Regions from separate parts of the Kitasatospora sp. NBC_00374 genome, predicted to be linked through region 1. Evidence: riboswitches for the same ligand, from Rfam matches in the RefSeq annotation. Region 1 holds a riboswitch; the other holds the start of a gene.
The links. A riboswitch is a leader RNA that binds a small molecule or an ion and turns the genes downstream of it on or off. The one in region 1 is predicted to bind glycine.

Region 1 (5,412 bases):
GGCCGAGAGCAGGTTGGCCGTCATCAGCCAGGTGATGTTGGACCCGGAGACGTTCAGCTCCTTGGCCAGCGAGGGCAGGATCGGGACGACTGCGGTCTGCACCACGCTGAACGCCAGCATGGCCAGCACCAGGGCGGGGAGCACCCGGGCACTGGTCGGCTTGTCGGCCGTGATGGTGGGCTGAGATGCCTCACTCACGGTTCTTCCTCCGGTTCTGGCTGCTCGAAGCGGAGTGCTTCAAGCACGAGATAGTGAATCGAATGAAGTAACCATGCCGGTAAATAGTTCAGTGTGTCAAATATCGATCGGTGAAGCTTTGGCAAAGCGGAGGCCCCGCCCCCGCGACGGCGGGGACAGGGCCGGGAGACGCCGGTGGGCCCGGCTCAGGACGGCCGCAGCGGCTCCGGCCGCAGCGTGTCCGTCATCGGCCCGGAGCCCGGCGCGGACCGCTGCGCCGTGCCGTTGGACTGCCCGCCCGGGGAGCCGGCGGTGCTGTCGTGGATCTCCACCTGTTCGCGGCGGAGCTCCTCGCGGATCACCGTCTCCTCGGTGTAGCGCTCCACCACCAGGCGCACCCGCTCGATCGGCGCCAGGTACTTGCGGACCACCGGCCGCTCCTCGCGCAGGGTGACCTCCTCCATGCCCTCGGAGATGTCCTGCTCGGTCAGCGAGGCCCGCTCCGCGTCGGTGACGGGCACCCGCTCCACCCGGACCCGCTCACGGACCACCGGCACCTTGCGCTCCACCGGCTCGCTGGTGACGTACTTGCGCAGCCGTGCGGTGCCGAGCACGTGCCACTGGGTGGTGATGTCCAGCCGCTCCTCCCGGCAGGTGATCTCCACCGGCGCGCTCGGCGCGCTCGCGGCGGGCCCGGTGGGCTGCTCGACGGCAGGCTGCTCCGTGGTGGGCTGCCGGGTCTCGGCCACCTGCATCGGCTGGGGGTGGTTCTGCGTGGCGTACGGGGTGTGCTGCGGCGCCGGCTGCGGAGCGGGGCGCTGCACGGTGGACGAGTCGTCCGGATGGGCGGGCGTCGGGGCGGCCATCGGCGCGGCGGGCGGCGGCGCCGAGGTGAAGGCGGGGGTTGTCATCATGGTCTGCCCCTCGGGCGAGGTCGCCGGCGCCGGTGCCGAGGAGACCTTGCCGAAGTCCAGGTCCTTGCTCCGGTCGCCGGCCGCCGCTGCGGCGGCCGCGGCCGCCGAACCGTTGGTGGCCGAGGCCGGCGGCGCGGCGCTGCCCGCGTCCAGGCCGTAGTACCGGTAGAGCTGCAGCTCCTGGGCGGGGGAGAGGTGCTGGCCCACCCCGAAGTCCGGGGACTCCTTGATCAGCGACTTGTCGTAGGGGACTCGCAGCTCGTCCCCGGCGAACTCGCTGGTGGTCAGCGGGACGAAGGCGTCCCGGCCGAAGATCCCGGTCCGCACGGCTGCCCACTCGGGCTCACCGGTGGCGTCGTCGAGATAGACCTCGTCGACCGTACCGATCTTGTCGCCGTTCCGGTCGACCGCCTTGTGCCCGATCAGGTCGCGCGGATCGATATCGGTCTGCACGCTGTCCTCCACTCCTGCTCCTGTGAAAGGCCGTCAGGGGGCGGTTGAAGGAGCTGGCCAGCCGCCACTTCATACAAAAAGCCATGTATCGGGCGCATGCGACCCGAGCGCCGCCGTCCGGGGCACGGCGGGGACCGATCCCTCGTCCCGGGCCGGTGATCCGCGGGAATCTCGCTGGTACCCTGGGCGGCGACCGCCGAGCCCGCTCGGGAGAGTCCCTGAGCCCGGTGAACCGGGTGGTCAGGGCGCCGAAGGAGCAACTCCTCCCCGGAATCTCTCAGGCACCCGTACCGTGTGGGACAGGTCACTCTGGAAAGCAGGGCAGGATCGCCGGCGCAGGAGCCGACGACACCACCCTCACCGACGGTGCAAGCCGACGGGACGGCCTCCGGCCTGCCCGTGCGGGCGAAGCTCTCAGGTCCCGATGACAGAGGGGGAGGCCTGTCGGGTTCGTGCGCTCATGGTCCCCGCTGTCCCCAGCGGCGAAGGCCGGTCGGCGCCCGCACCCCAGCCGGTCATCGACCAGGAGGCCTCGACCCCCATGAACGCCCAGCCGATCAACGGTCGCCGCAGCGACGCCACCCTCGCCGAGCTCGAGCAGGCCAGCCCCTTCGAGACCCGTCACATCGGCCCGGACGCCGACGCCCAGCAGAAGATGCTGGCGCACGTCGGCTACGCCTCGCTGGACGAGCTGTCCGACGCCGCCGTCCCCGACGCGATCAAGAGCCTGGCCGCGCTGGACCTGCCGGCCGGCCGCAGTGAGGCGCAGGTGCTCGCCGAGCTGCGCGAGCTCGCCGCCCGCAACCAGGTGTTCACCTCGATGATCGGGCTGGGCTACTACGGCACCTTCACCCCGCCGGTGATCCTGCGCAACGTGCTGGAGAACCCGGCCTGGTACACCGCCTACACCCCGTACCAGCCGGAGATCTCCCAGGGCCGCCTGGAGGCGCTGCTCAACTTCCAGACCCTGGTCTCCGACCTGACCGGCCTGGACACCTCCGGCTCCTCGCTGCTGGACGAGGGCACCGCCGCCGCCGAGGCGATGGCGCTGGCCCGCCGGGTCACCAAGGTCAAGGGCGGCGTGTTCCTGATCGACGCCGACACCCTGCCGCAGACCGTCGCGGTGATCGAGACCCGTGCCGTGCCGACCGGTGTCGAGGTGGTCGTCGCCGACCTCTCCGAGGGCATCCCGGCCGAGATCGCCGAGCGCGGTGTCTTCGGTGTGCTGCTCCAGTACCCCGGCGCCTCCGGCGCGGTCCGCGACCTGGCGCCGCTGATCGAGCAGGCGCACGGGCTCGGCGCGATCGTGGCGGTCGCCGCCGACCTGCTGGCGCTGACCCTGCTGAAGTCCCCGGGCGAGCTGGGCGCCGACATCGCCTGCGGCACCTCGCAGCGCTTCGGCGTGCCGATGGGCTTCGGCGGCCCGCACGCCGGCTACCTGGCCGTGCGCGCCCCCTACGCCCGCAACCTGCCCGGCCGTCTGGTCGGCGTCTCGGTCGACACCGACGGCAACCGCGCGTACCGGCTGGCGCTGCAGACCCGTGAGCAGCACATCCGCCGCGAGAAGGCCACCAGCAACATCTGCACCGCCCAGGTGCTGCTCGCCGTGATGGCCTCGATGTACGCGGTCTACCACGGCCCGGACGGCCTGGCCGACATCGCCCGCCGCACCCACCGCTACGCCGCCGCGCTGGCCGAGGGCCTGCGGGCCGGCGGTGTGGAGCTCGCCCACGGCTCGTTCTTCGACACCGTCACCGCGCGCGTCCCCGGGCGCGCCGCCGAGGTGGTCGCCGCCGCGGCCGAGGCCGGTGTCAACCTGTTCCCCGCCGACGCGGACACCGTCTCGATCTCCTGCGACGAGACCACCACCCGCGAGCACCTGGCCGCCGTCTGGGCCGCCTTCGGCCTCAAGGACACCGAGGTCGCCGAGGCCGCCGACACGCTGCCGGCCGGCCTGCTGCGCGAGGACGAGTACCTGACCCACCCGGTCTTCCACAGCCACCGCTCGGAGACCGCCATGCTGCGCTACCTGCGCCGCCTGTCGGACCGCGACTACGCGCTGGACCGCGGCATGATCCCGCTGGGCTCCTGCACCATGAAGCTCAACGCGACCACCGAGATGGAGCCGGTGACCTGGCCGGAGTTCGGCCAGCTGCACCCGTTCGCGCCGGTCGAGCAGGTCGGCGGCTTCCTCAGCCTGATCCGCGAGCTGGAGCAGCAGCTGGTCGAGGTGACCGGCTACGACGCCGTGTCGATCCAGCCCAACGCCGGTTCGCAGGGCGAGCTGGCCGGCCTGCTGGCCGTCCGCGCCTACCACCTGGCCAACGGCGACACCCAGCGCGACGTCTGCCTGATCCCCGCGTCCGCGCACGGCACCAACGCGGCCTCCGCGGTGATGGCGGGCATGCGGGTGGTGGTCGTCAAGACCCTGACCGACGGCGACGTGGACGTCGACGACCTGCAGGCCAAGATCGACCAGCACCGCGACCAGCTCGCCGTGCTGATGGTCACCTACCCGTCGACCCACGGCGTGTTCGAGACCCAGATCACCGACATCTGCGCGGCCGTGCACGAGGCCGGCGGCCAGGTGTACGTGGACGGAGCCAACCTGAACGCCCTGGTCGGCCTCGCCAAGCCCGGCAAGTTCGGCGCGGACGTCTCGCACCTGAACCTGCACAAGACCTTCTGCATCCCGCACGGCGGCGGCGGCCCCGGCGTCGGCCCGGTCGCGGTCCGCTCGCACCTCGCGCCGTACCTGCCCAACCACCCGCTGCAGAGCGAGGCCGGCCCGGCCACCGGCGTCGGCCCGATCTCGGCCGCCCCGTGGGGCTCGGCCGCGATCCTGCCGATCTCCTGGGCGTACGTCCGGCTGATGGGCGGCGAGGGCCTCAAGCGCGCCACCCAGGTGGCGGTGCTGAACGCCAACTACATCGCCAAGCGGCTCGCCCCGCACTACCCCGTGCTCTACACCGGCCCCGGCGGCCTGGTCGCGCACGAGTGCATCATCGACCTGCGTCCGCTCACCAAGGAGACGGGGGTGACCGTGGACGACATCGCCAAGCGCCTGATCGACTACGGTTTCCACGCCCCGACCATGTCCTTCCCGGTGGCCGGCACGCTGATGATCGAGCCCACCGAGTCCGAGGACCTGCACGAGATCGACCGGTTCTGCGCCGCGATGATCGAGATCCGTGCGGAGATCGAGAAGGTCGGCTCCGGCGTGTGGCCGGCCGAGGACAACCCGCTGCGCAACGCCCCGCACACCGCCGCCACCATGGCCGGTGACTGGGAGCGCGCCTACACCCGCCAGGAGGCGGTCTTCCCGGCCGGCGTCAACCCGGCCGACAAGTACTGGCCGCCGGTGAGCCGGATCGACGGTGCGTACGGCGACCGCAACCTGGTCTGCTCCTGCCCGCCGCTGGACGACTACGGCGTCTGAGCGCGGTGACGGCGGAGGGCCCCGGAGGATCGATCCTCCGGGGCCCTCCCCGTTCTCCGTTCTCCGGTGGAGCCGCTCGGCGCCGTCAGGCGGCGAAGGCGAGCGGCCGGTGCGGTGCGATCACCCGACCGTCGGGCAGCAGCTCGCCGGTGTCCTCGAAGAGCAGGACGCCGTTGCACAGCAGGCTCCACCCCTGGTCGGGGTGGAGCGCCACGGGGACGGCCGCCTCGCGGTCGGGGGAGTCGGCGGTAGGACACTCAGGACGGTGCTGGCACATCGTTGTACCCTCGCTTCGCTCGCGATCCACACCCGCCGCACGGCCACCCCCCTGGGCGCCGCCCTGCCGGCGGATCCTGCCGGCCGGCTCTGGTGTGAACCGGCTCCGCAACGGGTAGGACAGCTGGTCCTCCGTGCTGGTTCCCAGTGTCG
Region 2 (5,412 bases), 3.6 Mb from region 1:
CGCCACGGGGGCGAAGTTCTCGGAGGCGATCATTTCGAGGGTGGTCTGCTGGCGGTGCAGCTCGGCGTCGACCGCGGCGGCGATCTCCGGGTCGAGCGCGTGCAGGGACTGGTTGAGAACCGTCATGAGTGGGTCTTCCCGTGGGGCTGGGCGGGTTACCTGAGGGGAAGGGGCCGTCCGCCGCGCTGCGGCCGGCCCCCTTTCACGCGGGTCGGTCAGACGCCGGTGGTGAAGGCGGTGTAGGCCTCGGCGTCGAGCAGCTCGTCGGTCGCCTCGACCTTGACCTTGAACAGCCAGGCACCCTCGAAGGGCTCGCCGTTGACCAGCGCCGGGTCGTCGATGACGGCCTGGTTGATCTCGACGATCTCACCGGTGGCCGGCGAGAACAGGTCGCTGACCGACTTGGTCGACTCCAGCTCACCACAGGTCTCGCCGGCGGTGACGGTCTCACCGACCTCCGGGAGCTGGACGTACACGATGTCGCCGAGGGCGTCGGCCGCGTGCTTGGTGATGCCGACGGTCGAGACGCCGTCCGCGTCAGCCGCGGTCAGCCACTCGTGCTCCTTGGTGTACTGCAGGTGCGTGGGGTTGCTCATGACGTCATTCTCCAGGATCGCAAGAGGGTAGGCGAAGCCGTCCGCTGCGCGGACCGGACTCGGGGGTTCGTACGGCTCAGCGGGCGCGCTTGTAGAACGGCAGCGCGACGACCTCGACCGGCTCGTGCCTGCCGCGGACGTCGACGGCGACCGCGGTGCCGGGGGCGGCGTGCGCCGCGTCCACGTACGCGATGGCGATCGGCTTGCCCAGGGTGGGGGACGGCGAGCCGGAGGTGATCCGGCCGATCGGGGCTCCCTCGGTGGAGACCACCGCGTACTCGGCGCGCGGGACGCGCTTGCCCTCGGAGACCAGGCCGACCAGGACCTGCGGCGGGTTGGTCTCGGCGGCCGCGGCGGCCTGCTCCAGGGCCTTGCGGCCGACGAACTCGCCGTTGTTGGTGGTCTTGTCGAAGCGGACCACGCGGCCCAGACCCGCGTCGAAGGGGGTGAGGTCGGTGGACAGCTCGTGCCCGTAGAGCGGCATGCCGGCCTCCAGGCGCAGCGTGTCGCGGCAGGACAGGCCGGCCGGGACCAGGCCGGCCGGGGCGCCGGCCCCGGTCAGCGCCTGCCACAGGTGCTCGGCGTCGGCGGGGGCGCAGAAGATCTCGAAGCCGTCCTCGCCGGTGTAGCCGGTGCGGGCCAGCCAGACGTCGCGGTCGGCCACGGTGGCGGGCAGCAGGGCGTAGTACTTCAGCGCGGGCAGGTCGGCGTCGGTCAGCGAGGCCAGGATGCCGTTGGCCTCCGGGCCCTGGACGGCGATCAGCGCGTAGGCGTCGCGGTCGTCGCGGACGACCGCGTCGAAGCCGGCCGCGCGCTCGGTCAGCGCGTCCAGCACGACCTGGGCGTTGGAGGCGTTGGCGACCACCATGTACTCGGTCTCGCCGGTGCGGTAGACGATCAGGTCGTCCAGGATGCCGCCGTCCTCGCGGCAGATCATGGTGTAGCGGGCGCGCAGCACGCCGAGCGCGGAGATGAAGCCGACCAGCGCGTGGTCCAGCAGCTCGCCGGCCTGCGGGCCGGTCACGGTGATCTCACCCATGTGCGAGAGGTCGAACAGACCCGCCTTGGTGCGGACCGCGAGGTGCTCCTCGCGCTCGGAGCCGTAGCGCAGCGGCATGTCCCAGCCGGCGAAGTCGGTCATGGTGGCGCCGAGCGATCGGTGCAGCGCGTCGAGCGCGGTGTGGCGGAGGGACATGGCGGCGAGACTCCTTGGCTGGGCACTCTGGAGCGCGCCCGCACCTGGATGCGGGCATGCGGTGGCGAGGACTCCCCGTCTGTCGTCGCAACCTGAGAGCTTCACCGCACATAAGAATGGCGGCTTGCACCGTGGGTGGGCGCACGGCGCGGCCGTGTCCACTTTCCAGATGTGCCTCGCCCGTGCGGTATGGGTGCCTGAGAGATTCCGGGGAGGACTTGCTCCTTCGGCGCCGGCCCAGCCTCTGACGAGGCACTCCGGACTCTCCCGCGCGGGTTCGAGCGGCCAGTATGAAGTTCGATCGGGGTCATCATGGCATGCCCGGGGGGGCCTACGGGAGGGGGGCCGGGCGATACGCTCTGTGGGACGGTTCTTCGGCCGGCGCACGGGCCGCACGGCACGTGGCTCGCCCGGTCAGGGCGGAAGGGGCAGAGGCGGATGGGGTACCCGGCGGGCGAGGCGCAGTCCTGGGCGGAGCCGGGCGCGGCTCCCGAGGGCGGGAGCTGGCCGGTCAACGAGCTGGAACAGGTCCTCACCGCGGCTCTGGGCGACCCGGGGGCGACCCCCCGGGTGATCGAGGTGCTGGCCCGCAGCCAGGTGTGGATCCCGCTGCCCGCGGGCGCCGACCGGCAGGGCGAGTCGCTGGACCTGCCCACCATCGAGCTGGCGGGTGCCCCCTACGTCCCGGTCTTCTCCTCCCAGGAGGAGTTCCTGCGCCAGGCGCCGGGGATGGCCTTCGCGATCGCCCCGATGTGGGAGTTCGCCCGCGGTCTTCCGCTGGGGATCGGCATCGCGGTCAACCCCGAGGCGCCGGTGGGCATCCCGGTGCCGCCGGAGGGGGTGGGCGAGCTGCGGCGCGGCCCGCAGGGCGAGCGCGGCCCGGCGCCGGCCGTCCAGGAGGGGGCCCGGGTGGCGCTCAAGGAGCCCGAGCCGCACCAGGAGCCGTACGCCTTCCTCGCCGCCGCCGGTGCCGAACTGGCCGCGCTGCCGGAGGTGTTGACGGCCCGCCGGGCGCTGGCCAAGGTGGAGGGCGAGGCCACGCTGCTCTATCTCGGCATCCAGCTCGACCCGGCGCTGCCGGCCGACCCGGCCCGGGTGGGCGAGGCGCTCGGCCGGGCCCTGGGAACCGCCGCCCCGGCCTGGGGCGTCCACCTGGTGCTGCTCGACCTGGCCGCCGATCCGGTGGTCGACTGGCTGATCGCACAGGTACGGCCGTTCTACGTACGGGCCTGAGCGGGCCCGCCCGCTGGTGACCGTCCAGTAGAGGGACGGCGGTATGACGTGTGTCGGGCCTGCCCAATAGGGTTGCTGCCGACAGCCCGCGCGGCGAGGCCGGCGGAGGCGACGGGACGGGCGAGAGCGAGGTGGGCGCGTGAGCGCGGGAGCGGCAGGCGGCGGCGCACCGGGCCAGTGGGGCCCGGCTGCCCCGGCGCGTCCCGGTGGTGACCCGGGCGCGATCGAGCGCGCCCTGGGCCAGGTCGCGCCCGAGCGGTACGAGGCCTACGAGGCGCTGCTGCGCGCGATCGCCGAGGGCCAGGTCTGGATGCTGCTCTGGCACGGGCAGCCCGGCAGCCCGGACGCCCAGTACGGGAACATGGACATCGGCGGCCACGGCTACGCGCCGGCCGTCACCTCGCCCGGGCAGCTCACCGCCAGCGGCTGGGCCCGCGGCCACGAGGTGATCACCGGCCTGGAGATCGCCAACGCGCTGTACCGCACCCGCTGGGGCCTGTGGCTCGACCCGCACGTGCCCGGCGGCGGGGTCGGCGTGCCCTGGGCCGACCTGCGCCGGATCGCCGTCGGCCTGGACCGGCTGCCGGCCGGCCCGCTCCAGCTCGGCGAACCGCAGGTGCAGGCGCCGCAGTTCTACGCGCAGCTGGACCGCCAGGCGGCCGAGGTGCGCCCGCTGCGCTCGCTGCGCCAGGCCTGGGTCCAGCCGGCCCTGGGCGAGCCGTACCTGGCGATCGGCCTCGACCTGTACGACACCTCGCCGCCCGCCGTCGAGGCGGCCCGGGCGCTGGTGCAGCGCGCGGTGGCGCACGTGCCCGAGGGCCTGTCGGTGTCCACGGTGATGCTGGCGGACGAGTTCGACCCGGTCGCCATGTGGCTGTGGGCCAACGGCCGGCCGCTGTACGACCGCGAGGCCCGGTTCGGCCACACCCAGGCGCCGCCGCCCCCGCCGTACCCGGGGTACGGCTACCCGCCGCCGCAGGGGCAGTCCGTCGCGGGCTGGCAGCAACCGCCGTGGCCCGGGTACCCGGGCCGCTGAATCAGGTTCGTACACCATTCGAATGACCGGCCGTCGGGCAATTCGCCGACGGTTCCTCCGGCCTGGCCCGGCGCGGCCACCTGGCAGTTCTCCGCCATTGGCGACCTTCCGTCAGCCGATGCCTTGACAGGAACGTAACACCTGTGTGAAGAGCGATATGCGGTGGAAACGGCCATGCATGCAGGCAGATCACAGTTGGGCATCCTTCGCTTGTGGGGGGTGGCGCAAGCCTGTCCGAATGACACAGAGTTCTGCGCAATGCAGAGCGCGGCAGGAGCCCCACGAAGGCGAACGCGCAAGCTGAAACACCTGATCCGCGCGGTCGGCGTTCCGACCGGAGTACCAGCTCGTCGCAACGGGCAGTCGTATTGCAGTACTTGGCATCCTCAGCACCTCAGCACCGCACCTTCAGCACCGCCGCACCGTTTCCGGCACCACCGCACCGACGCATCGTCACCAAGCATCAGTGGCGCAATTCGGTCCATTTCGCAGCTTCGGCCCTGATCGGGCCGGACGGTACGCGAACGGACCGGAGACCGTGGGCCGGCCACCGTCGGCGAGGGGACCGAACTGACCATGACCACATCGAACGAGACCATCGGCACCGCGTCCCAGGCCAAGCAGGAACCAGGCCCGGCGAAGCGGATCGAGGGCAGATCGCTCAGCCAGATCGCCTGGCTGCGCTTCAAGCGCGACAAGGCCGCCGTCGCCGGCGGCGTGGTCGTCATCCTGCTGGTGCTGCTCGCGGCACTGGCCAAGCCGATCGAGGCGGTCTTCGGCCTCGACCCGAACGCCTTCCACCAGGACGCCCTGGACGCCAACCTCGGCGGCATCCCGTTCGGCGACTGGGGCGGGATGAGCTGGGAGCACCCGCTGGGCGTCGACGTCCAGTACGGGCGCGACATCATGACCCGCATCCTCGAAGGCTCCTGGGTCTCGCTGCTGGTGGCCTTCGGCGCCACCGTGCTGTCCAATGTCATCGGGACCGTGCTGGGTATCACCGCCGGCTACTACGGCGGCTGGGTGGACACCGTGATCAGCCGCCTGATGGACATGTTCCTGGCCTTCCCGCTGCTGCTGTTCGCGATCGCCATCTCGGCCTCGCTCAAGGACGGCGCGTTCGGGCTGCACGGCACCTCGCTCCACATCGCGGTGCTGATCTTCGTGATCGGCTTCTTCAACTGGCCCTACATGGGCCGGATCGTGCGCGGCCAGACCCTCTCGCTGCGTGAGCGCGAGTTCGTGGACGCGGCCCGCAGCCTCGGTGCCCGGGGGCCGTTCATCCTGTTCAAGGAGCTGCTGCCGAACCTGGTCGGTCCGATCCTGGTCTACTCGACCCTGCTGATCCCGAC

Region 2: it holds a riboswitch for glycine, as region 1 does, so the genes downstream of both, gcvT (glycine cleavage system aminomethyltransferase GcvT) here and gcvP (aminomethyl-transferring glycine dehydrogenase) in region 1, are expected to answer to the same signal.

Annotation. Positions count from the first base shown of each region.
Region 1 is NZ_CP107964.1:1,840,998-1,846,409, reverse strand. Features, by position in the region: gene OG871_RS08160 (MFS transporter) at 1-198, opposite strand, end outside; gene OG871_RS08155 (DUF2382 domain-containing protein) at 384-1,151, opposite strand; partial or broken gene OG871_RS08150 (PRC-barrel domain-containing protein) at 1,191-1,556, opposite strand; glycine riboswitch at 1,742-1,847, shown strand; gene gcvP (aminomethyl-transferring glycine dehydrogenase) at 2,086-4,983, shown strand; gene OG871_RS08140 (DUF5999 family protein) at 5,069-5,260, opposite strand.
Region 2 is NZ_CP107964.1:5,441,459-5,446,870, forward strand. Features, by position in the region: gene glyA (serine hydroxymethyltransferase) at 1-126, opposite strand, end outside; gene gcvH (glycine cleavage system protein GcvH) at 216-596, opposite strand; gene gcvT (glycine cleavage system aminomethyltransferase GcvT) at 673-1,791, opposite strand; glycine riboswitch at 1,967-2,071, opposite strand; gene OG871_RS24465 (enhanced serine sensitivity protein SseB C-terminal domain-containing protein) at 2,230-3,024, shown strand; gene OG871_RS24470 (enhanced serine sensitivity protein SseB C-terminal domain-containing protein) at 3,164-4,060, shown strand; gene OG871_RS24475 (ABC transporter permease) at 4,637-5,412, shown strand, end outside.